Regions from separate parts of the Citrobacter sp. GW821-FHT07H02 genome, predicted to be linked through region 2. Evidence: predicted binding sites of a transcription regulator. Region 2 holds the regulator's gene; each other region holds the start of a gene.
What was found. The regulator LexA, encoded in region 2, represses DNA repair genes until DNA is damaged. The targets are predictions, from matches to a motif close to TNCTGTATGTACATACAGNA.
Positions count from the first base shown of each region.

Region 1: a site for LexA is predicted at 2,512-2,531, ahead of umuD (translesion error-prone DNA polymerase V autoproteolytic subunit). Genes of this name have one in related genera too.
Region 3: a site for LexA is predicted at 2,582-2,601, ahead of rmuC (DNA recombination protein RmuC). Genes of this name have one in related genera too.

Region 1 is NZ_JBWKPZ010000003.1:187,173-197,583, reverse strand. It holds gene dhaK (dihydroxyacetone kinase subunit DhaK) at 1-170, opposite strand, end outside; gene dhaR (dihydroxyacetone kinase operon transcriptional regulator DhaR) at 495-2,411, shown strand; gene umuD (translesion error-prone DNA polymerase V autoproteolytic subunit) at 2,550-2,984, shown strand; gene umuC (translesion error-prone DNA polymerase V subunit UmuC) at 2,968-4,233, shown strand; gene leuE (leucine efflux protein LeuE) at 4,370-5,008, shown strand; gene yeaR (DUF1971 domain-containing protein YeaR) at 5,195-5,557, shown strand; gene AC07NP_RS06170 (DUF1869 domain-containing protein) at 5,561-5,743, shown strand; gene AC07NP_RS06165 (hypothetical protein) at 5,971-6,615, shown strand; gene fdhF (formate dehydrogenase subunit alpha) at 6,677-8,824, opposite strand; gene AC07NP_RS06155 (GlsB/YeaQ/YmgE family stress response membrane protein) at 9,315-9,563, shown strand; gene AC07NP_RS06150 (YoaK family small membrane protein) at 9,705-9,803, opposite strand; gene AC07NP_RS06145 (sensor domain-containing diguanylate cyclase) at 9,851-10,411, opposite strand, start outside.
Region 2 is NZ_JBWKPZ010000007.1:31,157-41,567, reverse strand. It holds gene AC07NP_RS10030 (cupin domain-containing protein) at 1-262, opposite strand, end outside; gene zur (zinc uptake transcriptional repressor Zur) at 377-892, shown strand; gene AC07NP_RS10020 (CsbD family protein) at 959-1,168, opposite strand; gene dinF (MATE family efflux transporter DinF) at 1,299-2,624, opposite strand; gene lexA (transcriptional repressor LexA) at 2,692-3,300, opposite strand; gene AC07NP_RS10005 (diacylglycerol kinase) at 3,410-3,778, opposite strand; gene plsB (glycerol-3-phosphate 1-O-acyltransferase PlsB) at 3,944-6,364, shown strand; gene ubiA (4-hydroxybenzoate octaprenyltransferase) at 6,460-7,332, opposite strand; gene ubiC (chorismate lyase) at 7,344-7,841, opposite strand; gene malM (maltose operon protein MalM) at 8,022-8,975, opposite strand; gene AC07NP_RS09980 (maltoporin) at 9,089-10,405, opposite strand.
Region 3 is NZ_JBWKPZ010000022.1:56,947-67,357, reverse strand. It holds gene ubiJ (ubiquinone biosynthesis protein UbiJ) at 1-226, opposite strand, end outside; gene ubiE (bifunctional demethylmenaquinone methyltransferase/2-methoxy-6-polyprenyl-1,4-benzoquinol methylase UbiE) at 240-995, opposite strand; gene rmuC (DNA recombination protein RmuC) at 1,090-2,517, opposite strand; gene udp (uridine phosphorylase) at 2,678-3,439, opposite strand; gene AC07NP_RS18895 (dienelactone hydrolase family protein) at 3,700-4,509, shown strand; gene metE (5-methyltetrahydropteroyltriglutamate--homocysteine S-methyltransferase) at 4,555-6,816, opposite strand; gene metR (HTH-type transcriptional regulator MetR) at 7,066-8,019, shown strand; gene AC07NP_RS18880 (carboxylate/amino acid/amine transporter) at 7,907-8,806, opposite strand; gene yigL (sugar/pyridoxal phosphate phosphatase YigL) at 8,887-9,687, opposite strand; gene pldB (lysophospholipase L2) at 9,703-10,411, opposite strand, start outside.

The DNA.
Region 1 (10,411 bases), on a different contig from region 2:
TCATGTCCGCTACCGCCGCCCGACAGCAGCGCCACTTTCCCTTGTACAGGGGCATCTGAACGGGTGACATATACTGGGTCCTGATGCAGCGTCAGTGTAGGAAAGGCTTTCGCCATACCGGCCAGCTGTTCATTCAGGACATCTTCGACACGGTTAATCAATTTTTTCATTTTTTGTGCTCCGTAGGTCGTCATGAGATGGCTGCAAAAGGGAACACATCGCAGGCATCTGAGTGCGGGTATCGGTTATGGACAACGACACGGCGACCACATGCTGCCGATACGATCATTGTGCCGCAGCGACGCGAAAAAAATATTCCACAAATTTATGTTTCAATACGGAACATTTATTTTTATTTATGTTTCATAATGGAACGTGAAGATGAATTTTTAGGCAAAAATGAGAGGTTCAACCCTCTTTGCCGCTGCAAAAGGCGAAAAAGGGTTCCCGGTGCTCGGGACGTGGAAAAGCGCGCGCATGCGTGCGGAGAAAACATGGCGACTCAACATCAAACCGGCGACAACGCCGTCTCTGGCATTCTTGACACCTCGTGGCAACGCTGTAGCACAATGATGCAGCGAGAGCCCTGGATCGTGCCGCATCAGGCTCAGGGACTGACGTTTGACTCTATTTGTCGACGAAAGACCGCATTGCTGGCGTTAGGGCAAGCGGCGCTGGAGGATGCCTGGGAATATATGTCTCCCCGGGGATGTGGGTTATTTATTCTTGATGAGTCGGCTTGCATTCTGAGTCGCTGCGGCGATCCGCTTACGCTGCAACAGCTTGGCGAACTGGGGTTTATCAACGGTGCCTACTGTGCGGAAAGTCTTATTGGCACCTGTGCGCTCTCCCTGGCGTCTGCGCTTGGACAGCCGATTCAAACGTCTGGCGAGCAACATTTCAAACGGAGGCTGTCTGGCTGGAGTTTCTTCTCCACGCCTATTTTTGATAACCACGGTCGCCAGTCGGGTTCCATCGCCTTGTGTTGCCCTGTTGGGCAGGAGGCGGCGTCCGATCTGCCGCTGACGCTGGCGATAGCGCGTGAAGTGGGCAATTCATTGCTGACCGACAACCTGCTGACCGAGTCTAATCGCCATCTGAATCAGCTGTACGGCCTGCTCGAAGGAATGGTCGACGGCGTGATGGCCTGGAATGAGCAGGGAACGCTGCAATTTCTGAATGCGCAGGCCGCGCGATTACTGCATCTGGATGCCCAGTCGAGCCAGGGGAAAAATATCACCGATCTGGTCACGCTGCCTGCCGTTTTGCAGCGTGCAATCCGGCAAATGCGCCAGCTTAACCATGTCGAAGTCACGTTTGAAAGCCAGCATCAATTTGTGGATGCGGTCATCACTCTGAAACCGATTATTGAGGCTCAGGGGGCCAGTTTTATTCTGTTGCTCCATCCGGTCGAACAGATGCGCCAGTTGGTGACCAGCCAGTTGGGGAAAGTGAGTCACACCTTTGCACAAATGCCGGGCGACGATCCTGCCACCCGGCGCTTACTGCATTTTGGGCGTCAGGCCGCGCGGGGGCGCTTCCCGGTGTTACTTTGCGGGGAGGAAGGGGTCGGCAAAGAACAGCTCAGCCAGGCCATTCATAATGAAAGTGAGCGTGCGGAATGCCCCTATATTGCGGTGAACTGTCAGCTGTATGCCGATACCGTGTTGGGACAGGGCGATACCAATGGCACGTCGGAGGGCGGGCGTTTAAGTCGTCTGGAACTGGCCAACGGCGGCACCTTATTTCTGGAGAAAATTGAATATCTGGAGCCGGAGTTGCAATCGGCGCTTCTGCAGGTGATCAAACAAGGAGTATTAACGCGCCTTGATGCCCGCAGGCTGATTCCTGTCGATGTGAAAGTCATCGCCTCTACGACCCTGGATCTCGCGTTGCTGGTGGAACAAAACCGTTTTAGTCGCCAGCTTTACTACGCGTTACATGCATTTGAAATCACCATTCCACCGCTTCGAATGCGGCGAAACAGCATTCCAGCGCTGGTGCGTAATACCCTTGCGCGTCTTGAGAAACGTTTCTCGACGCGGCTGAAGATAGAGGATGATGCGATGGCGCAGCTGGTTGATTGCGCCTGGCCGGGGAATGATTTTGAGTTGCTTAGCGTTATCGAAAACATCGCCATGAGTTGCGACAACGGGCATATCCGGCTGAGCGATTTACCGGAACATCTTTTCACCGAACGCTTCGAAGAGGGCGGTATGCGCCTCCCAACCCAGCTGACCTTTGCCGGTATCGAGAAAGACGCCATTATTCATGCAGCAAAGGTCACCGGCGGCCGTGTACAGGAAATGTCCAGCGTGTTGAACATTGGGCGCACAACGCTGTGGCGTAAGCTAAAGCAGTACAACATTGATGTCAGTCAGTTTAAGCGCCGTCGTCAGGACTCGCGTTGAGGCTGAACGTGGCGGGGCATGGATCACTGAATGTGCTGTGACTTCAACGGGTTCATTCACTGATCGCATAAGTCGCTTGATTTGATCGGCAAATACAACATACTGTTTATATGTACAGTGTTTATTGGTTTGGCCGTGATGAATGATATTTTTTCCTGTGAACGTAATGACATCATTACGTTACCTCTGTTTCTGGAGCGTGTTTCATGCGGGTTTCCCAGCCCGGCGCAAGACTATGTTGAGGACAGTCTCGATCTTAACACCCTGGTGGTGAAGCATCCGGGGGCAACATACTTCCTTAGGGTCAGCGGTGACTCGATGGTAGGCGCCGGTATCAGCGATGGCGATCTATTGGTGGTTGACCGTTCGTTGACGGCGACGCATGGCGATATTGTGGTGGCGGCCGTGGCGGGGGAATTTACCGTGAAGGAGCTACACACGCGGCCCCGTCTTCAGCTCGTTCCCCACAACCCGCATTATTCCCCCATCGTGTTGCAGAGCGAGGAAGAGCTGCAACTCTTTGGCGTTGTGACATTTACGTTGAAATCACACAGACATGTTCGCGCTGGTTGATGTAAACAGTTTTTATGCGTCTTGTGAGACGGTCTTTCGACCGGATCTCGAGGGAAAACCGGTGGTGGTGGTTTCAAACAACGACGGATGCATTATTTCGCGATCGGCACAGGCAAAAGCGCTCGGCATCAAAATGGGGGCGCCTTATTTCAAAGTGAAAGATGAATTACGGCGTCAGCACGTCGCGGTCTTTAGCTCAAATTATGCGCTTTATGCCGATCTCAGCCACCGTGTAATGCTGACGCTGGCAGAAATGGCGCCGTCGGTTGAGGTCTATTCCATTGATGAAGCGTTTATCGATCTGTCAGGGATCAGGCGTGGTTACTCGCTCGAGGCGTTTGGGCACCAAATTCGTCAACAGATACGAAAGAACACGGGGTTGACCGTTGGCGTAGGCATTGCGCAGACCAAAACGCTGGCTAAAGTCGCCAATTTTGCGGCGAAAACATGGCAAAAGACCGGCGGCGTGGTTGATCTCTCAGACTCGTTGCGTCAGAGAAAACTTCTTGCGCACGTCCCTGTTGAAGAAGTCTGGGGGATAGGGCGGCGTACCAGTAAGAAACTCAATGCGATGGGCATTACGTCGGCGCTGCAATTGGCTGACAGCTCTCTCTGGGTGATGCGTAAACACTTCAGCGTGGTGACGGAACGTACCGTGCGTGAGCTTCGCGGGGAGTCTTGTCTGGCATTTGATGAGTTTGCCCCCACCAAACAGCAGATTATTTGTAGCCGGTCATTCGGCCATCGCATCACCCACTACGACGAGATGCATCAGGCGATTTGTATGTACGCTGAACGCGCGGCGGAAAAACTGCGGGCAGAACGACAGTACTGCTGCACTATCAGCGTATTCATGCGAACCAGCCCGCATGCCGAAAATGAGGTATTTTACGCGCCGCAGGCGTGTGGTCAGTTAACGATTCCGTCTCAGGATACCCGCGACATTATTCGTGTTGCCTGCAGCGCGCTGGACAGGATCTGGAAAGACGGTTTTCGCTACATGAAAGCAGGCGTCATGCTCAGTGATTTTTTTAGCCAGGGGATTGCTCAGCTAAACTTGTTTGATGAAAACGCCCCACGCCCCAATAGTGAGAAATTAATGGCGGTGTTGGATCACCTCAACAGCAAAAAGGGGAGAGGTACCCTCTATTTTGCCGGTCAGGGCGCGCAGCAGCAATGGCAAATGAAACGGGAAATGCTCTCCCCACGCTATACCACTCGGTTTTCAGATTTACCGGTGGTGAAATAGGCTGCTTTATTGCCTGTTTTGCGGAGTAATGTACTGGGTATGGCGGGAGTCCTGATTTTCCTTTCCATCATCAGACGCATTCGTTAGCATATTGTTTCGCAGCTAGGCGTATCTGTTTTTTCAGGAAGAGGTTAACGTGTTCGCAGAGTATGGAGTTCTGAATTACTGGACGTATCTGGTCGGGGCAATTTTTATCGTTCTGGTCCCTGGTCCTAATACATTTTTTGTGCTGAAAAATAGCGTTGGGCGTGGGATGAAAGGTGGGTATCTCGCGGCAAGTGGCGTGTTTATTGGCGATGCGGTGCTGATGTTTCTCGCTTACGCCGGCGTTGCAACGATGATTAAAACGACGCCGGTGCTGTTTAGTATTGTTCGCTATCTCGGCGCATTGTATCTGCTTTATCTGGGCGCAAAGATGCTCTACGCGACGCTGAAATCAAAAGAAAACGCGTCGACTGGCGAGGATGTCCCTTTTGGTGCGATTTTTAAACGCGCCTTAGTTCTGAGCCTGACCAACCCAAAAGCGATCCTTTTTTACGTGTCGTTCTTCGTGCAATTTATTGATGTGAACGCGCCGCATACGGGGCTGTCATTTTTGATTCTGGCTATCTCGCTGGAAGTGGTGAGCTTCTTCTACCTGAGCTTCCTGATTATTTCGGGGGCGTTTGTGACGCAATATATTCGGACTAAAAAGAAACTGGCGAAAGTCGGCAATTCTCTGATTGGTTTGATTTTCGTCGGTTTTGCCGCGCGTCTGGCGACGCTGCAGTCGTAATATCTGCAGGCCCGTTTATTCTGACGGGCCTCTGTCTTTTCCTCCCGCAAATCAAGATACAGCCCTGATGTATAAACCTTTAAAATAACCAATAAATGGTATTTTAAATGCATATTATGATGAGTAACCTTCTTACAGCAGCGATAAATGAAATACGCTGCGTTGTTGATGGAAAGAGGGAAGACAATGCTTCAAATTCCACAGAATCATATTCACACACGCGCCACGCCATTCTGGAACAAAGAGACAGCGCCCGCCGGAATTTTCGAACGCCACCTTGATAAAGGAACCCGACCGGGCGTGTATCCCCGTTTGTCGGTCATGCAGGGGGCGGTCAAATATCTCGGATATGCCGATGAACACAGTCCCGAGCCAGAAAAGGTGATGATTATTGAAGCCGGTCAGTTTGGCGTTTTCCCACCGGAAAAGTGGCATAACATCGAAGTGATGACTGACGACACTTACTTTAACATCGATTTTTTCGTTGCCCCGGAAGTGTTACTGGAAAGCGCAAACCAACGGAAAGTCATTCGCACCGGGAAGGAGTAAACCATGGGTAAAGCAACATATACCGTGACGGTGACCAACAACAGTAATGGCGTTTCGGTCGATTATGAAACTGAAGCGCCGATGACCTTGCTGGTGCCGGATGTCGCCGCAGAAGTCGTCAAAGACCTGGTTAATACCGTGCGTTCATACGACACGGAAAATGAACATGATGTTTGCGGCTGGTAACTCAGCCAGCTAACGAAAGCGTAACGCTTTCAGTCCTCTAAGCCGCATAGCGTGATGACCGCGCTGTGCGGCTTTTTTGTTAACGGTCTGGCAGACTACCTTACCCGCTGACATCAGTAGAAATAAAATATTAAGAAAACCTTAAGAATATGGCATAGATTGCTAATGAATGAATATTCATAAAACTTATGATTCAGGTATCGAAAGCGGAACAGACTAAAATGCTTATGAAACTTGATACCCGAATCACCTCGATAACGGTGCTGCTTGTACTGGCCGCGATAGTTATCCCCTTCACTGCTGACTGGCATCTTCCCCTGCTTGATGGCGTCGTGGTGACGTGGATTGAAAATGGACAAGCGCTATGGTTGCTGTTTGGCGCATTGTTTACCGCCTGGTATATCAAGCCACTCTCTCGCCCGGAAGGGGCAAAACAGTTTTGGCTCTGGGCCGTTGTATGGTGGCTGGTGCTCCTGGGGCGAAGCACCAGTTGGGGACGCGCTTATTTCCCGGACGAGCCCAGAATCATCTTCAGGGTTATCTCGGTGATATTGATCGCAGCACTCGCACTACCGGTATTTTTCTCGAAAACGCTGCGTCACGAGATTGTGCGTCGACTGCGTGAAGAGCCGTTCCCGTTGTGGCTGTTTGCTGTCACCGCCGCGACGTTTTTGATTTCCGACGCCGTAGAGCATCATCGTTTGATGGCGCCCGTTTTCCTGCACAACCTGCACTATGCCGATCTGATTGAAGAGCTATATGAATTGCCGTTTATGTTGGGATTATTTTTAATTACGTTGGGGTTTATGCAGCGGGAGAGAGTGGGCGAGAATGCCACGTCCCGGGTCGGTGATGTGCAGTTCGCGAAATAGTGCGTTAGCCGATGCAGGTAGCCTGAGTCCGCAAATACGGACCCAGGCGAGATAATGACGCTTACGCGATGGCCTCACAGAGACGCGATTTCATCGCCGTGTAAGTGTCTACAGCATAGTTTTCCGCCCAGCGCTGATCGGCAATCGGTTCGATTTTCACGGCGCAGTACTTTGTTTCAGGCGTTTTTGAGATGGGATCCAGGTTATCCTGAGTCAGCTCATTACAGGCGCCAATCCACCATTGATACGTCATGTAGACTGCGCCACGGTTAATACGGTCGGAGACGTCGGCACGGCTGATCACCTTACCGCGACGAGAACTGACCCAGACCAGATCGCGATGGCGAATCCCCAGTTTTTCCGCATCAAGTCCGTTGATTTGCACATTCCCCGGTTCATCAGCCAGCGCCTGTAACGCCGCGCAGTTACCGGTCATGGAGCGGCAGGAATAGTGCCCGACCTCACGCACGGTGCAAAGCACCATCGGGAAATCCTCATCCGGCACCTCAGCAGGCGCGCGCCACGGGGCGGCAAACAGCTTGCCTTTCCCGCTGGGCGTATCAAATTTGCTGTGCAGATAAAGATACGGGGTGCCGGGGTGATCAAGGTCAGGACACGGCCACTGAATATGCCCCATGTCGCCCATTTTTTCGTACGTCACACCGTAGAATAGCGGGCATAACTCGCGCATCTCATCCCAGATTTGCTGATTATTTTCATACTTCATGGGGTAGCCCATTGCGGTGGCGAGCAGGCTGATTATCTCCCAGTCACGCTTCACATCGCCAGTCGGCTCAATGGCTTTTTCAAAACGCTGGAAACCACGATCGGCGCAGGTAAAGACGCCTCCGTGTTCACCCCACGAGGTGGCGGGCAGAATCACATCAGCCGCTTCTGCCGTTTTGGTCATGAAGATATCCTGCACCACGACAAAATCCAGCGCGTCGAAGCCTGAACGTACCAGCCCCAGATCGGCCTCTGTCTGCAGCGGGTCTTCCCCCATGATGTAGTAAGCTTTGACTTTACCTTCGAGCGCCAGATGAGGCACCTCAGTAATACGCGTGCCGACTTTATCGTCCATCAGCGCGGCATCAATGCCCCAGGCGCGCGCAAATTTCTCTCTGACTGCTGGATCCGTCACGTCCTGATAACCGGGGAATTGATTGGGCAACACGCCCATATCACACGCCCCTTGCACGTTATTCTGACCGCGAACCGGCCCGACGCCGACATGAGGACGCCCCAGATTTCCGGTCAGCAAGGCCAGGCTCGACAGACCGCGAACGACGTCAACGGCCTGACCAAACTGCGTTACGCCCATTCCCCACATCACCGTCGCAGAAGGGGCGGCGGCGAAAGTCCGCATAGCCTGACGTACCTGTTGTGCAGGGACGCCGGTCAGGTGTTCGACGGATTCTGGCGAAAAATCCTTCACGGTTTGCCAGTAATCCTCGAACCCTTCGGTGTGTTTTAACACATACTCCCGATCATAAAGCTGCTCATCAATCAGGACATAGCCAAAGGCGTTGACCAGCGCCATATTGCAGCCGTTGTTCAGTTGCAGATGCTGGTCAGCAATGCGGGCCGTCTCAATGCGCCTTGGATCGCACACGATAATTTTGGCGCCGTTCTGACGCGCCTTAATGACCCGGCGCGCCACGATTGGGTGGGAGTCGGCGCAGTTGTAGCCAAAAATAAGCAGGCATTTAGAGTTTTCAATATCGCTAATCGCGTTGCTCATTGCGCCGTTGCCCAGCGTCTCCTGCAAACCAGCAACGGAAGGGCCATGGCACACGCGAGCGCAGCAATCGACATTGTTGGTATTCAGCACGGCGCGGGCAAATTTCTGCATGACGTAGTTCGTCTCATTCCCTGTCCCGCGGGAAGAACCGGTGGTCATGATGGCGCGAGGGCCGAAGGCCGCTTTAATTTCTGACAAACGCGTTGCGGTATAGCGGATGGCTTCATCCCAACTCACAGGGGTGAGTTTGCCGCCTTTTTCATAGCGAATCATTGGGCGGGTCAGACGCGGCGTCAGAAGACGTGTGTCGTTAAGAAAATCCCAACCATAAAATCCCTTCAGGCATAGCTGATTCTGATTCGTTACACCTTCTGCACCTTCGGCGCGGATGATTTTGTTATTTTCAACAACAAGCGTGAGCTTGCACCCGGCCCCGCAATAAGGGCACACACTGGTGATTTTTTTCATCAATAACAGACCTGTTAAATGCTGAAATAGCGCGAATTGAAGAAGAAGTCAGCGCATTACAGGCGATGGACTTCGTTTTGTCGTAGCGACAGAGGAAGCTAAGCATAAATTGTGCCAAAAGCGGAAAACCAGAGACGGCGGGGCTTTGCTGAGAAGGCGGGCGAGAAATGACAGACGGATCGACAGAAATGACGGGCAGATGTCAAAAAAAAGCCCGCACTCATTGAGGCGGGCAAAACATACTGGAAGCAATGTGAGCAATGTCGTACCAAATACCCGAGTTATTTACTCAACTATTCAGTAATGAGAAAGATAATCTTTATCATCTAACATTTCAACCCTGTCTTTTATGCGTGTTTATTTGATCGAATAACGGAAGAACGTGAAATACTGAAAGGTGATACTGATCACAAATTTCAATTTTCTGACCATGTGCTATTCTTTTTAGCAGCGAATTAATCGCTGACGTAAAAACATAAGTGAGGAAAGAATGGGCATTATTTCATGGATTATCTTTGGGCTTATTGCAGGTATTCTGGCGAAGTGGATTATGCCTGGTAAGGATGGCGGTGGTTTCTTTATGACGATCATTCTCGGGGTCGTCGGTGCCGTTGTAGGGGGATGGATCAGCACACTTCTCGGATTTGGCAAAGTTGACGGTTTCAACTTTGGCAGTTTTGCCGTCGCCGTTATTGGTGCCATTGTTGTTCTGTTTATCTACAGAAAAATCAAAAGCTAAACGAAGAATATCGCAAGATAAAAAGGCTACCGACGGTGGCCTTTATTATTTTAAATGACCGCCGTTACCACCAACCCAGCGCCGTTCCCACTAGCGCAATAATGGCCACGCCGATCATGATAAGCGTTGTTTTTTTCACCGTTATGCTCCGGGGGTTGCGTAACCACCAATACAAAACCACGCTAAGAAAATAACCGCTGTAATAAAAATGACGACAGGAAAAACAATACCCAATCTCATGCTACCACCTGATTGTGTTATTTGATGACGCGCCAGAATAGCAGGGCTCAATGCGTGACAAAAGGTGTTTTATCTTTGCGCTTTTTATCCTGATACATAGCGCTATCCGCAGCGCGAAGAGCACTGTCAACGTCCGTCTCACGAGGATTGACTTCAATAACGCCGAGGCTGGCGCCAGGGTAAAACAGAACCTCGCCCTCGACCTGGTACTCCCCACGAATCTGCTGCTGTAGCCGGTCTTTTAACGTTTGCAGACTAAGGTCATTTTCATCGGCAAGACACACGGCCAGAAACTCATCACCGCCTAAGCGGCCAATAATGTCGTGTTCGCTGCGCCAGTCGGTCAGGCGCTGGCCGACCTGGATTAGAAACTGGTCGCCGGCTTCGTGCCCATAGCGATCGTTGATCTGTTTAAAATGATCCAGATCGATATACGCCACAATGACGTTGCGATTCAGATGGCTGGCCAGTGAGAAAAGCGTGTCCATATTCTCAAAAATGGCCCGTCGGTTTGGTAAGCGGGTGAGTGCGTCAGTATACGAGTACGCGATAAGCGCCGCATTGGCCGATTGCAGTTGAGAAACCAGTGACTCTTTCTGAATATACTG
Region 2 (10,411 bases):
CTAATTTCCACAGATAGCCGTTTATCCAGACTTCGGGATAACCTTCCAGCACATAAATGAACTCCTCTTCGTCGCTTTCCGCATGCGGATAGGAGGTACGGCGACCCGGCGGGAGGCGTTCATGGTGAATGCCAAGCCGACGCAGTCCGAGCGTTCGCGCCAGCGGCGCGCCGATGGAAAATAGCTCATCGCTATCAGGATAGGTAGAGTCATCAGCGCCTTCTGCGTCGCGCCAGTGACGAATGCAATCAGGTCTTTTCATTTTGGTTTTCCAGGGTGCAATGGGTCAGGTATAGCACACCGCGGGGGATCTCGGTGTTTTAAGAAGAACATGATAAAGTAAGGGATTAACGTTTCACGTACTCCGGGGTGCCAAATGGAAAAGACCACAACACAAGACCTGTTGGCGCAAGCTGAGAAACTCTGTGCGCAGCGCAATGTGCGACTCACTCCTCAGCGCCTCGAAGTGTTGCGTTTGATGAGCCTGCAACTAGGGGCCATCAGCGCCTATGATCTGTTGGATTTGCTACGTGAAACTGAACCGCAGGCCAAGCCGCCTACGGTGTATCGTGCGCTCGATTTTTTGCTCGAGCAAGGCTTTGTGCACAAGGTCGAATCCACCAATAGCTATGTGCTCTGCCATCTGTTCGATCAGCCAACCCACAGTTCAGCCATGTTCATTTGTGACCGGTGCGGCGTGGTGAAAGAAGAAAGCGCCGAGGGCGTGGAAGACATTATGCATACGCTGGCGGCAAAAATGGGTTTTGCCCTGCGTCATAACGTGATTGAAGCACACGGGTTATGCCCGGCGTGCGTCGAAGTTGAAGCGTGTCGCCATCCCGAAGAGTGCCAGCACGATCATTCGATTCTGGTGAAGAAAAAACCGCGTTAAGCGAGTTGGGCGGCAAAACCGCCCAATGGACTGTACATCCTTGTACTTTCGGGTCACCGCGGCTGATTACCAGCGGTATTTATTACGCGTTTCCCAGTCGCTCACTTCCTTTTCCGCCTTGTCTCTGGCGTAACCGTAACGTTCCTGGACCTTACCGACCAACTGGTCGCGCTTACCTTCAATGACCGTCATATCATCATCGGTCAGCTTGCCCCATTGCTCTTTCACTTTCCCTTTGAACTGTTTCCAGTTACCGCTGACTTCGTCTTTATTCATCATCGAGTCCTCATGATTAGTGGTGATTAGCGATATTGCTTCGCCCAAATACACTACGTTTTCTGCTGGACGTGAGATTAATTGTAGTCAGTGATTCCATGTTCATTTTGATATTCAGAATTTTTAACCATCACGCTTGGGCAAACCAGGTTCCATGTCGCCAGTGACGCCGCCAGATCCAGGCCAACGAGAGTCCACGGAGCGCCAGAAAAACGGCTAACGCCAGCCACAGTCCATGATTGCCCAGCCAGGGCAATGCACACAGCGTGAGTGCAAATCCCAGCGCCGCAACGGCCATACTGTTGCGCATTTCCGCCGCACGCGTCGCCCCGATAAACATGCCATCCAGCAAATAACACCAGACACCGATTAACGGCAACACCACCTGCCAGATAAGGTAGCGATCGGCCAAAAGTTGAATTTGCGGCAACGATGTTAGCAACGCGATGATCTGCTCGCCCGCCAGGGCATAAACGAGGGCAAACAGCAGCGCCACAATCCCTGACTGCCGACATGCAGCACGCCAGACATCCAGCAACTGGCTGCCGTCACGTGCGCCATACGCCTGCCCGGAATGCGCTTCGACAGCATAAGCAAATCCATCAAGGGCATAGGCGGTAAAGGTCAGCAGGGTCATCAGAACAGCGTTCACCGCAATGATGTCGCTGCCCAGTCGCGCCCCGAGAACCGTGATCGCACCAAAGCACAGTTGCAACAGCAACGAACGCAGCATGATATCCCGGTTAAGTGCCAGCAAACGGCGGAAATTCCCCCGCCAGGCCTGTTTCAGCATCGTGGATGACACGCCGCGCAGTGTAAGCACTTTGCGCACCATCATCAGCCCAAGCAACAACGTGGCATATTCTGCAATCACCGTCGCCAGCGCTGCGCCCTGCACGTTCATATGCAAACCCATCACCAGCCACAGATCGAGCACAATATTGAGAATGTTGCCGACAACCAGCAGGATCACCGGCGCGCGGGCATACTGAACGCCCAGCAGCCAGCCCAGCAGAACCAGGTTCGCCAGCGATGCCGGAGCGCTCAGCCAGCGGATCTCCAGAAAACGTCGCGCCTGTACCAGCACCGCTTCATTTCCACCGACGATATGCAATGCAAGATCGATGACTGGCGTGCGGAACAACGCGATCAAAGCCCCCGCCCCCAACGCCAGAATCAGTGGCTGCACTAGCGCGCGTGCCAGCGCCTGGGGATTTTTGGCACCAAACGCCTGAGCCGTCAGCCCGGTGGTGCTCATGCGTAAGAAGAGCAACAGCATGAAGAGAAAACTGGTTGCCGTTGCGCCCACGGCAACACCGCCCAGATAAACAGGGCTGTCCAGATGCCCAATGACCGCAGTATCCACCAGTCCCAGCAAAGGAACGGTGATATTGGAGAAAATCATCGGTAACGCGAGACGCCAGAGCGCTTTGTCGGAAGAGGTAAAGAAAGGCATGCAGGAAAGCCTGAGAAGGAGTTAAAACAAACAGTGGCGCGAGATGCGCCACTGTATCAAAACAATATTACAACCACTCACCGTTACGGATGACGCCGACTGCCAGCCCTTCAATCGTGAAGTTTTGCTCGCGCAGGTCAACCACAATCGGTTTGAATTCACTATTTTCTGGCAGAAGTTCGATTTTATTGCCCTGTTTTTTCAGGCGCTTAACCGTGACTTCATCGTCGATACGCGCCACCACGACCTGGCCGTTACGCACGTCCTGGGTTTTGTGTACCGCCAGCAAATCACCGTCCATAATCCCAATATCTTTCATCGACATACCGCTGACGCGCAGCAGGAAATCGGCATTAGGTTTAAACAGCGACGGGTCGACCTGATAGTGGCCTTCAATATGCTGCTGTGCCAGAAGGGGTTCCCCTGCCGCCACGCGACCTACTAAAGGCAGACCCTCTTCTTCTTCCACCAGCAGGCGGATACCGCGAGAGGCACCGGAGACAATCTCAATGACCCCTTTACGCGCCAGCGCTTTCAGGTGTTCTTCAGCCGCATTTGGGGAACGGAACCCCAAACGCTGCGCGATCTCCGCACGCGTCGGTGGCATACCTGTCTGGCTGATGTGATCCCGAATAAGATCGAACACCTCTTGCTGCCTGGCCGTTAACGCTTTCATTCCGCCCCCTGGGTGTATATACAGTTATGCTGTGAGTATATACAGTTAAAGGCGATTTTGGAACCACAAGCGGCACAAAAAACAAGAGATTTATCGGATTATGGAAGCCTTATCTAAAATGCGACCACAGCAGGACTCCCCAGGTGATCATCGCGACAAAGATCGACAGCAATACTGCCGCTGACCCCATATCTTTCGCCCGCCCGGAAAGCTCATGGTGTTCAGAGCCAACGCGGTCAACCACCGCCTCAATCGCGCTGTTGAGGATTTCCACTATCATCACCAGCATGACAGAACCAATCAACAAAACACGCGTGATGGCATCCACATCCAGCCAGCAGGCAATCGCCACGCCCAACAGCACAGCAACACTTTCCTGACGAAATGCCGCTTCATGAATCCATGCAGCACGAAAACCTTTCCAGGAATAACCAGCAGCTTTAATAATTCGGGTGAGTCCAGTGGTATTATTAGCCATCAAAAGAACCTTTTTGCATTATCAGCGTCAATGACATTATATCGTTAACCCACAAAATTCGGGTTACAGCGGCGCGAAGTATGACGGGATACACCAGAAATTCGCTAGACTTTCTGATATCCTTGCAGCGCATTTGCATTATTAACCAGAGGCTTTACATCGTTTATGTCTGGCTGGCCACGAATTTACTACAAATTACTGAATTTACCATTAACCGTACTGGTAAAAAGCAAGTCTATTCCAGCGGAACCCGCTCCGGAATTGGGGCTCGATACATCTCGTCCCATTATGTACGTTTTACCGTACAACTCAAAAGCGGACTTGCTGACGCTGCGCGCCCAATGCCTGGCGCACGATCTCCCCGACCCGTTAGAGCCGCTGGAGATCGACGGAACTCTGCTGCCGCGTTATGTGTTTATTCACGGCGGCCCGCGCGTATTCACCTACTACACACCGAAAGAAGAGTCGATCAAACTCTTTCACAATTACCTCGACCTTCACCGCAGTAATCCAGACCTGGATGTACAGATGGTGCCGGTATCGGTGATGTTCGGCCGCTCTCCGGGGCGTGAAAAGGGTGAGGTAAATCCCCCTCTGCGTATGCTGAATGGTGTACAGAAATTCTTTGCTGTTTCCTGGCTGGGGCGCGACAGTTTTGTCCGTTTCTCGCCTTCCGTTTCCTTACGACGGATGGCTGACGAACACGGAACCGACAAAATTATTGCCCAAAAACTGGCGCGTGTGGCGCGAATGCATTTCGCCCGTCAGCGTCTGGCGGCGGTCGGTCCGCGCCTGCCTGCCCGACAGGATCTGTTCAACAAGTTGCTGGCGTCTAAAGCCATTGCTCGCGCGGTAGAAGACGAAGCGCGCAGCAAAAAAATCTCCCATGAAAAAGCGCAGCAGAACGCCATTGCGCTGATGGAAGAGATTGCCGCCAACTTCTCCTACGAGATGATTCGCCTGACCGACCGCATTCTGGGTTTCACCTGGAACCGACTGTATCAGGGGATCAATGTCCACAACGCAGAGCGTGTACGCCAGTTGGCGCACGATGGGCATGAAATCGTCTATGTGCCCTGCCACCGCAGCCATATGGACTATCTGTTGCTCTCGTACGTGCTCTATCATCAGGGGCTGGTGCCGCCGCATATCGCTGCCGGTATCAACCTGAACTTCTGGCCAGCTGGCCCGATTTTCCGCCGCCTGGGCGCGTTCTTTATCCGCCGTACCTTTAAGGGCAACAAACTCTACTCCACCGTCTTCCGCGAATATCTCGGCGAGCTGTTTAGCCGTGGTTATTCCGTGGAATATTTTGTGGAAGGCGGGCGTTCCCGTACTGGCCGTCTGCTGGATCCGAAAACCGGCACCCTGTCGATGACCATTCAGGCGATGCTGCGCGGCGGTACGCGTCCGATCACCCTGGTCCCCATTTACATCGGTTACGAGCACGTAATGGAAGTGGGGACTTACGCCAAAGAGTTGCGTGGCGCGACGAAAGAAAAAGAGAGCCTGCCGCAAATGCTGCGTGGCTTGAGCAAGCTGCGTAATCTGGGTCAGGGCTACGTTAACTTTGGCGAACCGATGCCGTTGATGACGTACCTGAACCAACATGTTCCTGAGTGGCGTGAATCTATCGATCCGATCGAAGCCGTGCGTCCCGCCTGGCTGACGCCAACGGTCAATGGTATCGCCGCTGAGTTGATGGTCCGCATTAACAAAGCGGGCGCGGCAAATGCCATGAACCTGTGTTGCACCGCGTTGCTCGCATCCCGTCAGCGTTCGTTAACGCGCGAGCAACTGACAGAGCAGCTCGAGTGTTATCTGGATCTAATGCGCAATGTCCCGTATTCCACCGACTCTACGGTTCCTTCGGTCAGCGCCAGCGCGCTGATTGACCACGCGCTGCAAATGAACAAGTTCGAGGTCGAGAAAGATACTATCGGCGATATCATCATTCTTCCGCGCGAGCAGGCGGTACTGATGACTTACTATCGCAACAACATTGCGCATATGCTGGTTCTGCCTTCACTGATGGCGGCCATCGTGACCCAGCATCGTCGCATCTCCCGCGACGCGCTGCTTGAGCATGTTGAAATTCTCTACCCAATGCTGAAAGCAGAACTGTTCCTGCGCTGGGAGCGGAATGAACTGGCGGGCGTCATCGACGCGCTGATAAGTGAAATGCAGCGTCAGGGACTGATTACCGTCCAGAATGAAGAGCTGAATATCAACCCGGCACATTCCCGTACGCTGCAACTGTTGGCTGCGGGTGCGCGTGAAACTCTGCAACGTTATGCCATCACCTTCTGGCTGTTAAGTGCAAACCCGTCGATCAACCGCGGCACGCTGGAAAAAGAGAGCCGCACTGTGGCTCAGCGTCTTTCTGTTCTGCACGGGATCAACGCGCCGGAGTTCTTCGACAAAGCGGTATTCAGCTCTTTGGTGTTGACCCTGCGTGATGAGAAGTACATCAGCGATACCGGTGATGCGGAGCCTGAAGAGACGATGAAGGTTTATCAGATGTTGGCTAATCTGATCACCTCAGATGTGCGCTTAACCATAGAAAGCGCAACGCAGGACGAGTGATGTTAAAAAGCCGGGTGGCGGCTTCGCCTTACCCGGCCTACGGTTCTGCGCAATAATGTAGGCCCGGTAAGCGCGAGCGCCACCGGGCTTTTTTATCAGAAGTGCCAGTAACTCATCGCCAGCCCCAGAAACAGCACCAGGCCAACATAGTTGTTATTCATAAATGCTTTAAAACAGGCTTCGCGTTCACGGTGCACAATCAGTTTTTGTTGATACACGAACAGGGCGCCAGCCACCAGCAGCGACCAGTAATACCCCACTCCCAGCCCGTTCATCCAGCCAATCAGCGCCATCAAGGCCAACACCCCCACCTGCAGGATGCCAATGATCACCTTGTCATACTGACCGAACAGAATGGCCGTTGATTTAATGCCGATTTTCAGGTCATCGTCCCGATCCACCATGGCGTATTGCGTATCGTAAGCCACTGCCCAAAGAATGTTGGCGAGGAACATCAACCAGCAACTCAGCGGAACTGACTCACTGACGGCGGCAAACGCCATCGGTATCGACCAGCCAAACGCCGCACCCAACACCACCTGCGGTAAATGCGTGTAACGTTTCATGAAGGGATAGACCCACGCCAGAGCCAGCGCGGCGACCGACAGCAGGATCGTCATCGTATTCAGCGTCAACACCAGCAGGAAAGCGAGGAGCACCAGAACCACAAAAAGCGCCCGCGCTTCTTTCTCGGTGACGGCGCCGCTGGGCAGCGGTCGGTTCGCCGTGCGTTTGACGTGCCCGTCAAATTTGCGATCGGCATAGTCGTTCACCACGCATCCCGCCGCACGCATCAACCAGACGCCCGCCACAAACACCGCCAGAATCCACAGCGGCGGCGCACCGGGTGTCGCCAGCCACAGCGCCCACAGTGTTGGCCAGAGCAGCAGTAAAGCGCCGATTGGCTTATCCGTACGCATCAAGCGGTGAAACGCCAGTAGCTTATTCTGCGTCAGACTCCACTCCATATCTTTTCCTCTCAGTACAACGGCGATGCAGGTAAAAACAATTCTGTCAGCAGGAGCGGCTTTCCACTCAACCGCAGACGGGAACGACGTCCCCACAGCGCTGCATCGCGACCAATCTCAATAAAATCTCGGGTCAACGTCGATGATGTAAACAGGTAACGCCCGAGCGGGGTTTTACCCAGATTTTGCAACGCCAGTTCAGGGCCGCACAACGTTGACTCCGGCACCACAGTACGCCCGGCAAGCCAGGGTTCACCATCCGCGCATAACAGAATTTCACGTAACCAGTAACGGGATTCCGTCGGCAATAGCGGCAGTTCTTCCGCCACTTCATGTTGGCCAACAAATCCTTCCCGAATCATCGTCACGCTCACCTGTTTTCCCTGCTGCTCAAAACGTTTGGTCATGGAATCTTCCAGTAACAGCCAGTCCAGCTGTTGGGAGTCCAGCGCAGGGATTGCGTCAAAATAGCGCAGCGCACGCAGTTGCGTTAACGCAGGGTGTGGCATGCCTTGCTCTCCAGTTCATAACGTGAGGGCATTGTATCGCAGAAAAGAGATTACGGGAGGCGTAAAGATAATTAAGTGAACTGTTGCGCAACAGGAGTGTAACAATTCGCATGGAATGATAAAAAAAGGTGCGTCAGGAGACGCACCAGTTGTTGCAAAATCAGCAATGCGGGGAGACGGTTACCCCTTGCCTTTTACACTGCTGATAAAGGTGGAACGGGCAGATGTGGACCCCAGGCGTTCGGCTTCATCGAGCAGTTTCAGCGCTTTATCCACGTCACCTGCGGCGACGGCATCTTTAATAGCTTTGTTGAAGTAGCTCTCGGTGTCGTTCAGCATGGGTTCACTTTTCTTCGCCGATGCTGGTGCGACGACAGGCGCGGCAGTAACCGCCGCCGGGGCAGCATACGCTGGCGCAGGTGCCGCCGTGTTGCCGACGGTAACCGGACCCGGTGCGGAAGAGCCAAACAGCGGCCCCACCAGCACACTGGAGCTGCTGTTGGTTTTCACTTTCAGTTTCAACAGGCCGTCGGTGGTATGACGCGCGATAGGATCAGGGATATCCGGAATGGCGTTACCGACGCCTTTTGCATATGCCTTAGCGGGATCGAGCAGCGTAGTCGTCTGCTGGAGATCTTTTTCGGTGGTAAAGACCAGAACATAGAGCTTCTGCTGGCCCAGGGCTGGCGTGAGACGCATCACCCCTTCCAGGCTATCCGCACTCATCACGCCCGGCTCCTGGTAGGTAAAGTAGCTGCTGGGGAAGAAAGCAGAAGGCGTCATGTTCTGATCAAGAATGAGAACGTTCGGCGCAAATACGCTGGTTTGCTTGTTCACTTCGCTGGTCAGCGTCAGTGTCAGCTCACCAATGTTTGCCGGTACGCTATAGGCGGCAACCGGGCCGCTAATACCAGCGACATCAAGGCGTTGACCGCCAGTGGCAAGCTGTGTGGACTGCGTTTTGCTCTGGTCGACAGGCGTCCAGGTTAATTGTTGTAACGCAGCGGTCGGAATCGCAGGCGCAGCGCTAATGTCTTGCGGAACATAATTCACGTCCGCCAGCGTCACGCCCGGTGCGCTTGCGAATAACCCTGCAGATAAACAAAGGGCAACGAGACTTTTCTTCATTTTCATTGTTATCACCTCAGATAGCATGGGTTCAGCGGTGGCCAGGCAATAGCGCGCTAAACTCCAGAACAGAGGGGCTTGCGCCCCTCTTTAGGTCTTTACGTCAGATTAGCTACGCATTACCACCAGATTTCCATCTGGGCGCCAAAGGTGACTTCATCATCGTCACCACGGCTGAAGGTTGTGGTGCTGGTATCGCTAACGGCAACACCATTGTCGTAGCCCCACTTCTCATCCCACTTCGCATAGGTTGCAAAGAGACGGATCGCCGGGCGAGACCAGATGCTGTCGCCAGCCTGCCATTGTTGCGCCAGGGTGATTTTGAACTGGTCGTTGGTATCGTCGGTTTTCTGAGATTTGACGCTGTCGTAACCCACTTCCAGCAGGGTGCTCATGATTGGCGTCCACTTGTACATCGGACGAACACCCACGGTGTACCATTCAGTACCGTTGTCGTTATCCCAGTCGATATTCTGGTACATCGCCACGTACATCAGATCCCAGCTATCGCCCAGAGAGATGGCACCGTGATCGAGAATACGGGTCAGGCTACCGTTGTTGTTGAGGAAGTCCTGATCGTTATCGAAATTACCGAAGATATCCTGGCTGCGGCTACCCTGCGGAATACCTTTACCCTGAGAGGTCATCGCGTCAGTGGCGTACTGCACCACAAACTTGTTGTAGCCTTTCAGCATGCTCTGCGTATGTTCAGCAGTGAACATCCAGCCATCTTTGGTGGCGCCATCGGCAAGGTCATAGCCGTCAGTCGTGTTGGCGCTACCGTAGTCAACGCCTAATTCCAGCGTGCCGCCTGGGTTAATTTCCATACCTGCCAGACGTACGTCGAACACATCGTTCGCGGTGTCTTTCGTGGCGTCATAAACTTCATCGCTGCTGAACGCATAAGAACCGCCCGCTTCCTGAGAACGGGTCGCTGCCAGAGAGAGTTTACCGAAGCCCAGATCGATGTTTTCGATACCCGCACCAGGACCAGAGATATCCCAGTAGTAGAAGTCGATCATATGAACGTCGTGACGTTGGTAGAAACGCTTACCGGCCCAAATGGTTGAGCCTGGCAGCCAGTCAATCAGGTTTTTACCCTGCACGTTCGCTTCACGGAAGGCGGGACTGGTTGCTTCCCAGTCGTTTTGCTGTGCTACGGAGTAGGCAACGTTAGTGTCGAAGTAGAAGCTCTTATCGCCTTCTTTCCACACTTCCTGACCCAATTTTAATTCCGCATAGGTTTCACATTCGTTACCGAGACGGTATTTACTTTGAGCACCGGTTGCCTGAAAACATTGTTGTTCGCCGCCACTACCCGTCCAGCCAATGCCGGAACGAGCATAACCATGGAAATCCACGGCCATTGCCTGAGCAGACATAACGCCTGCTGCAACAGCAACTGCCAGAGGGAGTTTGCGCAGAGTAATCATCATTCTATC
Region 3 (10,411 bases), on a different contig from region 2:
TGGCATGCGTTATCACCGTACAATCGGCCTCACCTTCCCATGCCCCCAGTACATCGACCTGGCGTTCACTGAACACCAATATTAATGGCGTCGAAAATCCGTTCAGCTCTACACGCAGTACCTTGCTTTGCAAGCGCGCTCGCGCCGACTTTAATGCAGTCGAACGGTACAGAAAGGTGTTGAGCAAACTTTCGATTCCTGCGGTCACTAAGGGTTTAAAAGGCATCCCCGATCTCCTGTCAGAACTTGTAACCACGATGCAGAGCAACAACACCGGCCGTCAGGTTGTAATAGTCGACGCTTTCAAATCCGGCGTCCTGCATCATCACTTTTAGGGTGTCCTGATCGGGATGCATACGGATGGACTCAGCAAGATAACGGTAACTTTCCGCATCACTCGCGACCATCGAACCAATTCGCGGCAGGATGTGGAATGAATACGCATCATAGGCTTTGCTCAGCGGTTCAATGATGGGTTTGGAGAACTCCAGCACCAACAAACGACCGCCCGGCTTCAATACGCGATACATCGAACGCAATGCTTTATCTTTATCCGTTACGTTACGTAGCCCGAACGAAATGGTAATGCAGTCAAAGGTATTGTCCGGGAATGGCAATGCTTCCGCATTCGCCTGTACGTACTCAACGTTACCAATGACGCCGATATTACGCAGCTTCTCACGCCCCATTTTGAGCATTGAGTCGTTAATATCCGCCAGGATAACTTTACCTGTCTCACCCACCATACGTGAAAACTTCGCGGTCAGGTCGCCCGTACCGCCCGCCAGATCCAGAACGGTCTGCCCACGTCGAACGCCGCTACAATCAATGGTGAAGCGCTTCCACAAACGATGAATGCCAAATGACATTAAGTCATTCATGACGTCGTATTTTGACGCCACAGAATGAAAAACGTGGGCCACCATGTCAGCTTTCTGCTCTTTAGCGACGGTCTGAAAGCCAAAGTGCGTCGTTTCTTGTGAATCTTCCACCATCTCAGTGCCTGCTCATCAATAAAATGTTCGAGAAGTGTAACAGATTGGGGCAATTTGCCCTACCCTTCTACTGGGTTCAACTACCCCGAATGGGCTAGCGTGATTGCTGCTTTGCACCCTCATCATCAGGGTAAGCGGCGTCCTGTGCCTGCTCAGGAACAGAGCGTAAACGGTACTCTTCATCCTGCGTCGTGGCTTGCTCAACCAAATCCGGATTGATTTCACGTTTAATTTCCACCCCTAACCCGCGAAAAGCTTCCGCCTGGGCCAGTACGTTTCCACGGCCCGAGGAGAGTTTTTTCATCGCCTGCCGATAGTTGTCCTGCGCCTTATCCAGACTCTGACCAATAGACGACATATCATCGACAAACAGCCGCATTTTGTCATAGAGCTTGCTGGCCCGATCGGCAATTTGCTGGGCATTACGGCTTTGATGTTCATAGCGCCACAAGTTGGCGATTGTGCGTAGCGCCACCAACAGGGTCGTTGGGCTTACCAGCATAATATTATTTTTAAGCGCCTCGGTAATCAGTTCGGGCTGTTTGTCCAACGCCAGCAGAAAAGCGGGTTCGACAGGGATAAACATCAGGACATAGTCCAGCGAGCGCAGCCCTGGCAACTGTTGATAATCCTTACGCCCCAGCAAACGGATATGATTGCGTACCGATGCAATGTGTTCCTGCATCGCACTTTCGCGGGTGTAATCATCCTGTGCGTTAAAATAGCGCTCGTAAGCAACCAGCGTCATTTTGGCGTCAATCACGACGTCTTTGCCCTGCGGCAGACGCACAATCACATCCGGTTGCATCCGGGAACGGGCATCGTTCTCAATGCTCACCTGCGTTTCGTATTCATAACCTTCACGCAGACCCGATGCCTCCAGCACGCGCGTCAACACCACTTCTCCCCAGTTACCCTGGGTTTTGTTGTCACCTTTGAGCGCACGCGTCAGGTTGACCGCTTCCTGCGCCATCTGTGCATTCAACTGTTGGAGATTGCGAATTTCGTGCGCCAGAGTGTGACGCTCCCGCGCTTCCTGACCAAAGCTGTCCTGCACCTGACGTCGAAAACCATCTAACTGTTCACGCAGTGGCGTCAGCAATCCATTGAGGCTCTGGCGATTTTGCTCATCGACTCGACGGTTACTTTGCTCAAATATCCGGTTTGCCAGGTTTTCAAACTGCTCGCTCAGACGCTGTTCGCTATTGATCATCTGGCGGATTTTGTCTTCTGCATGCTGCTGTGTTGCTTCCATGCGGGTGGTGACTTCACGCAGGTCAGCTTCCAGAGAGGTATTAATGCTACGCAGACTGCGTAACTCATTGTTGAGAAGCTCGCATTCATCGCGCCAGTGATCGCTCTGAGCAAGCTGCTGTTTTGTCGCGCTTAAATCCGCGACCAGCTCTTCGCGCTCGGCAAATTGTTCGGCTTTCTGTTGCGCATGCTGGTAGCTGGCCATCAACCAGCCAATCGCAATGCCCACCAATGCGATAACCGCATAAACAATGATTGAGATATCCACAACGCCTCCTGCATAAACGACGTAAGCCTGATGGTACAGACTTTACCCGCACAAAATAGAATTGTGCTGTATAAACGTCCAGTTTAAAAGGAATTTCCTGCGAGGGGCTACGCAAAATAAAAAGGCCGAACGCGTCGGCCTTTTACAAGAGAAGAGGGAATTACAGCAGACGACGCGCCGCTTCCACCACAATTTTCACTGCGTGGCTTTCCGTTTGCTTCATCGTTTCTGCATTGGGAATCTCTTGCTGGGTGCGGTTGACGATAACGCCCGCCACCATACCGGCACGCAGACCCTGGCTTGCACACATGGTCAGCAGCGTTGCGGATTCCATTTCATAGTTCATAACACCCATTGACTGCCACTCTTCCATGGAGCCTTTGAAGTTGCGGACTACGCGACCCGAGAAGGTATCGTAACGTTCCTGGCCTGGATAGAAGGTGTCAGAAGACGCCGTAACACCAATATGCGTCGTCGCACCAATGGATTTCGCCGCTTCAACCAGCGCGGTGGTACAGGCAAAATCTGCCACGGCCGGGAACTCCATCGGCGCAAAATGCAGGCTCGCACCATCCAGACGAACAGAAGCGGTGGTGACCAGTACGTCGCCAACGTTAATGTGCGGTTGAATCGCGCCGGTAGTGCCGATACGCAGGAAAGTACGAATGCCCAACTGTGCCAGTTCTTCCACAGCGATAGAGGTAGACGGGCCGCCAATACCGGTAGAGCAAACAATCACTGCTTTGCCATCCAGTTCAGCACGCCACGTAGTGAACTCGCGATGGGATGCCAGCTTAACCGGCTTATCCATCAGCGCAGCGATCTTTTCCACACGCTCCGGATCGCCAGGGACGATGGCAAGCGTAGCCCCTTGTAAATCGTTTTTAGTGAGGCCGAGATGAAAAACATCAGACTTGGACATATACAACTCCTCTGTGAATTGGTTTTGTCAGAAGCAGCAAAAAGACACTCTACCGAAGGACTCAAAACATTTTCGTGACACCTATCACCATGATGTAAATAAATTGCATTGAATTTCCATAAAATAGCGATCCACATCACACAAACCTATCGATATCACTCACCGTTGCACAAAAGATAGACCGTTTCAGGCAATGTGATTTGTTGCATGCTGTCTATATTTAACATTGCGCTAATTTTCTTAAGGGTACGGAGAATACCATGACGAAGACACAACAACCGGGTTTTGCACCTGCAGCTTCACCTCTTGCCTCTACTATTGTTCATACGACGGATGACGCCATCATCGCTGGACTAACGTCGATTCCCTCTCAGGGAGATGATATGCCGGCATATCACGCTCGCCCCAAAAACAGTGAGGGCGCGCTGCCGATTGTCATCGTGGTACAAGAAATTTTTGGCATGCATGAACATATTCGCGACGTTTGCCGCCGCCTGGCGCTGGAAGGGTTTCTGGCTATCGCACCAGAGCTCTATTTCCGCGAAGGCGATCCCAACGATTTTGCCGATATTCCCACCTTACTGAGCGGCCTGGTGGCCAAAGTTCCTGATTCGCAAGTGCTGGCGGACCTGGACCATGTCGCCAGTTGGGCTTCCCGCAACGGCGGTGATGTCCATCGTCTGATGATTACCGGTTTCTGTTGGGGTGGACGTATTACCTGGCTGTATGCTGCGCATAATCCACAGTTAAAGGCTGCGGTGGCGTGGTACGGCAAACTGGTGGGCGACAAAACGCTGAACTCCCCGAAACAACCCGTGGATATTACGACGGATCTGAACGCCCCAGTTCTGGGACTATACGGCGGGCAAGACCCCAGCATTCCCGTTGATTCAGTGGAAACCATGCGTCATGCGCTCCGTGCCGCCAACGCCAAAGCGGAGATTGTCGTCTACCCGGATGCGGGACATGCGTTTAATGCGGATTACCGTCCGAGCTATCACGAAGAATCCGCGAAAGACGGCTGGCAGAGAATGCTGGCGTGGTTTGCGCAGTATGGCGGAAAGAAGTAAACGTAATGACAAAAAACCGGGTGGCTATGCCACCCGGTCTGAGTACTACGCCTGACGCAAATTCTGCGCCGCCTGCACCATGTTCGCCAGCGCGGCGCGGGTTTCCGGCCAGCCGCGGGTTTTGAGGCCGCAGTCCGGGTTGACCCACAGACGCTCCGCCGGGATCCGCTGCTCGGCTTTCTTCAGCAGTGCTTCAATCCACTCCACGCTCGGCACGTTCGGCGAGTGAATGTCATACACGCCCGGCCCGATTTCGTTCGGGTAATCAAACTCTTCGAAGGACTCCAGCAGCTCCATGTCGGAACGCGAGGTTTCAATGGTGATAACGTCAGCGTCCAGCGCCGCAATCGAATCCATGATGTCATTGAACTCGCAGTAACACATGTGAGTGTGGATCTGGGTGTCATCCTTCGCCACAGCGGCGTTGATACGGAAGGCTTCCACGCCCCACTCCAGATACGCCGCCCAGTCGCTGCGACGTAGCGGTAAACCTTCGCGCAGCGCCGGTTCGTCGATCTGGATGATGCCAATCCCTGCGGCTTCCAGATCTGCCACTTCATCACGCAGCGCCAGCGCAATCTGCTTAGCGATGGTTTCACGGGTGACGTCTTCACGCGGGAAGGACCAGCAAAGAATGGTCACCGGGCCGGTCAGCATGCCTTTCACCGGTTTGTCGGTCAGAGACTGGGCGTACTTCGCCCACTCGACGGTGATCGCTTCCGGACGGCTGACGTCGCCAATCACCACCGGCGGCTTCACGCAGCGGGAACCGTAGCTCTGTACCCAACCGTTCTGGGTAAAGACGAACCCGTCGAGGTGCTCGCCAAAATATTCCACCATGTCGTTACGTTCGGCTTCACCGTGTACCAACACGTCGAGGCCTAAGCGTTCCTGCTCAACAATCGCCTGTTTGATGTGTTCCGCAATGCCGGTGCGGTAGTTGTTGGCATCAAGGTTGCCCTTTTTGAAGTCCAGGCGCAGGCCGCGGATTTCCGTGGTTTGCGGGAAGGAGCCAATCGTGGTGGTCGGCCAGGCGGGCAGTTTAAAACGAGCGCGTTGAGCTTCAGCACGCACTTCATAGGCATTCGTACGCTGGCTGTCCTGGGCGGTAATCGCTGCCAGACGTTTTTCCACCGCCGCGTTGTGAACGCGAGTCGAGTGGCGACGCGCCTGAATCGGGGCGCTCCATTCCGCCAGTTTTGCGGTATCGCCGCTGTTCAGCGCATCACGCAGCAGCGCCAGCTCACCGCATTTTTGCAGGGCGAAGGAGAACCAGCTTTTCACTTCCGCATCCAGGCGTGTTTCCACGCTGAGATCGATCGGGCTGTGCAGCAGGGAGCACGACGAGGCCACCCACAGGGAACGTTTGCCAACGATATCTTTAACTTGCGCGTATTTCTCGGTGAGATCGGCACGCCAGACGTTACGACCATTCACCAGCCCGGCAGAGAGCAGCCAGTCAGATGGCAGACGCTTGTGCAGTTCAGCCACGTCATCTTTCCCATGAATCAGGTCAACGTGCAGACCCTGCACCGGCAGCGCGGTAATGGTGTCGAGGTTCGGCGTCACGCCTTCAAAATAGGTGGTCAGCAGCAGTTTCACCTGACCCGTGAGCGCATCGTAAGCCGGTTTGAAGGCGTCCAGCCACTCTTGCGGTAGCTCCAGTACCAGCGCTGGCTCATCAATTTGTACCCACTCAACGCCACGTTTTGCCAGTTCAGCCAGCACCTGCTGGTACACCGGCAGAATGTCATTCAGCAGGCTCAGGCGATCAAACTGCTCGCCTTTCACTTTACCCAGCCACAGGTAGGTCACCGGGCCGAGCAGCACAGGTTTGATCGTGTGGCCAAGCGCCAGTGCTTCATCCACTTCATCCAGAAGCTGGGTCCAGGTCAGTTTGAACTGCTGGCCTTTCACGAACTCCGGCACCATGTAGTGGTAGTTGGTGTTAAACCATTTGGTCATTTCCGCTGCCGCTGCCGGTTCGCCGGTTGGCGCACGACCGCGACCAATACGGAACAGGGTGTCGATATCCACCGATCCATCGTTGTTCTGATGACGAGCCGGCACGTTGCCGAGCAGCAGGCTGGTGGTCAGAACATGGTCGTACCAGGCGAAATCGCCCACTGGCAGCAGATCCACGCCCGCCTGCTTTTGCTGGTCCCAGTGACGGGCACGCAGCTCACGTCCCACTGCCAGCAGTTCGTCACGAGTGGCGTTGCCCGCCCAGTATCTTTCTTGTGCTTTTTTCAGCTCGCGGCGAAGGCCAACGCGAGGAAAACCGAGGGTGTGATTCAATATTGTCATTTTTCTTCCTCTCATTATTTTATTGAATCTGAAAGCAAAACTCTAAATAGTTCGGCTGGCAGGAAGGCGGCGACACAGCGCATCCCCAGGAGCTTACTGAAGTAAGTGACTGGGGTAAGCGAGGAAGCCAACGCACCTGCAAGTCGAAATATGACGAGTTTTGGACGTCCAGATGTTTACACATCCATAATGTAAATGTAATGTGTATTCCTCAAGCGCAATTTGTTCATGCCGAAGTGAAGGACTTTCATGATCGAAATTAAACACCTGAAAACGCTACAGGCGTTGCGGAATAGTGGTTCGCTGGCCGCCGCCGCGGCAACGTTGCATCAGACCCAATCCGCCCTGTCTCACCAGTTCAGCGATCTGGAGCAACGCCTCGGTTTCCGGCTCTTTGTGCGTAAAAGCCAGCCGCTGCGTTTTACGCCACAGGGAGAGATTCTCCTGCAGCTGGCGAACCAGGTGCTGCCGCAGATTGGCCGGGCGCTTCAGGCATGCAACGAACCGCAACAGACCCGGCTACGTATTGCGATTGAATGTCATAGCTGTATTCAGTGGCTGACCCCGGCGCTGGAAAATTTCCACGCGAAATGGCCGCAGGTGGAGATGGATTTCAAATCAGGCGTGACGTTTGACCCACAACCCGCGTTGCAGCAGGACGAGCTGGATCTGGTGATGACCTCCGATATCCTGCCGCGCAGTGGACTACACTATTCACCTATGTTTGATTTTGAAGTGCGTCTGGTATTGGCTCCGGATCATCCGCTGGCCAGCAAAACGCTGATCACGCCGGAAGATCTTGCCAGCGAAACGCTGCTGATCTACCCGGTGCAGCGCAGCCGCCTCGACGTGTGGCGTCACTTCCTGCAGCCAGCGGGTGTCAGCCCGTCGCTGAAAAGCGTCGATAACACGCTACTGCTGATCCAAATGGTCGCGGCCAGAATGGGTATTGCAGCCCTGCCGCACTGGGTGGTGGAGAGTTTTGAACGCCAGGGTCTGGTGGTGACCAAAACCCTGGGTGATGGATTGTGGAGTCGCCTCTACGCCGCCGTCCGCGACGGCGAACAACGGCAGGCGGTCACGGAAGCCTTTATTCGTTCAGCGCGGAACCACGCTTGCGATCATCTGCCGTTCGTACGGAGCGCGGAGCGACCCAATAGCGATGTACCCACAGCGAGGCCAGTATCACCGTCGCCCCAATGATAAAGCTTGGCCAGTGGGGCTGTTCTTGCCAGATAGCAAGGTTGACCAGCAGTCCTGCGGGCACATGCACGTTATTCATGATGCCCAGCGTGCCTGCATCCACCTGCGTCGCCCCGTAGTTCCACATAAAGTACCCCAGTCCGGAAGCCACCACGCCCAACCAGACCAGAATGCCCCATTGTAATGGGGTCGTCGGGAGCTTGTTAGGATTCCCCAGCATAAACCAGGCGGCGACAGCCACCAGAAATGCCCCCATGTAGAACCAGGCAAACGCGTTGTGCTGCGGCATCGGGTGGATCTCCATCAATCGCTTGTAACCCACCATGCCAATGGCAAAACTGATATTCGCCAGCTGTACCAGCAACAAACCGGTCCAGAAGTGGTCGCTGACTTTGTCATAACGAATGATAGCGGCTCCAACCACCGCCAACAGCGCGCTCAACACATAGCCCCAGCGCAGTCTGCGCTTACTCAACAGATCGTAGATCAGCGTGATATAAAGCGGTGTGAGGACGGTAAACAGTAAAAATTCAGAGACGGTCAGGTACAGGTAAGCGCGGAAACTGAGCAGGTACATGATGCCTAACTGCATTGCGCCGACCAGCATGTAGAGCACAATGGTCCGCGGCGACTGCCCGCGCGTGCGCAGAAACGGCAGGAATACCAGCGCCGCCAGCCCCACACGCATCAGCACGGAAAAATAGCTGTCGACATGCCCGGCAAGATACTCGCCAATTAAGCTAAACGAAAAGGCCCACAGGATCGTGGTAATGATGAGTAGCGCCACAATGGATGTCTCTTTGAACAAGGAGCATCCATTGTAGCGGAGAGTTCAGTTGACAACTGGTCAACGAAAGAACAGTTACATCAGGATAAAAACAGCTCACGCAGGTAATGCGGCACAGCGTCGTCAGCGTTGGTGCCAATCACGTCCAGTCCCGGATGCAGGTCTTTCAGGCGCTGGTGCGCATTGCCCATAATGCAGCCTTTACCCGCCATGGAGAGCATCTCGGCGTCGTTCATGCCATCGCCGAAGGCAATGCAATCCTTCAGGCTGTAGCCCATTGCTTTGGCGACGGCCTCCAGCGCATGCCCCTTCGAAACGCCTCCGGCCATCACTTCCAGGCACGTCAGCGTCGAGAAACTCACGTTGACACGATCGCCCCAACGCGCGTTTATCGCCTGTTCAAGCGGCAGCAGTATTTCATGAGAATTGCTGGTGAAGAACACTTTGCTGATGCCTTCCGGCTCCAGTAAACCAGGTTCAAACAGCGAGTAATTGAAAACCGCCTCTTTGAAAAAACGCATCTCATCCGGACGATGGCGATTCATGAACCATTCGTCGTTGCGATAAACGTTGGTGATGATATCGGGGTTCGTGTTCACCACGCCAAACAGATCGCTGGCAATGTCGCGATCCAGATTATGCGTAAACACCAGATTTCCTTCGGGATCGTGCACGCGCGCCCCGTTGGAGGTGATCATGTAAGACTGAATCTCAAGGTTATCGCGGATTTGCCCTACGTCGACATGGTGACGCCCGGTCGCAAAAACAAAATTGACGCCACAGGCAGTCAACAGTTTCAGTGTCTCTTTAGCGTAAGGGGATAACGTGTGGTCGGGAGAGAGTAGCGTACCATCTAAATCAGACGCAACAACCTGATACATAAGAAAATTAAACCTCTATGCAAAGCGATTTTCGCTGGATGAATTATGCCTGTTGAAAAATTCAACAATAGCGTTGAGCGCGACTGAGCGCATTGCGTCCTTTTCAAAAAGGATCTCGTGGTACGCGCCTTTGATGACAAGCGGCTGACCTCCTTCTACAGGATGGCCCGCTGCGGCGCGGATTTCACAAAAACGGTCATGCATGCGGTTATCAACCACACGCTCTTCTTCTGCCTGGATGAGCAGCGTAGGCGTCGCATCATCGCCCGCCCCTGCCAATACCTGTTCGCCAGCCTGAATACCTTCACGTACCCAGTGATATGTAGGCCCACCAACCCGCAGTTGCGGTTCGTCGGCATAAAAACGTAAGTTGCGACGGTAGCGTTGTCGGCTGTGGGTTAACGCATTCATGCTAAACGGCAGCGCCCGCCAGCGACCCGTGCCAATCGCGTACCCTTCACGGATGCGTTGATGCCCTTCCGCCCAGTCGAGAATATGGCGCACCATAAACGAGGGCAGACGCATCACAATACCAAACATCGGCGCACAAAGCGCGATGGCATCGCAATGCGCGGGGTGACGTTGCAGAAACAGGGTGGCAATCGCACCGCCCATGGAATGGGCGAGAATGTAGCGTTTTCGCCACGGCCCCGGTTGAACTTCTTGCCGCCAAAAGTCGGTTAAATCATCGACATAATCATTAAAACTCACCACATGTCCACGG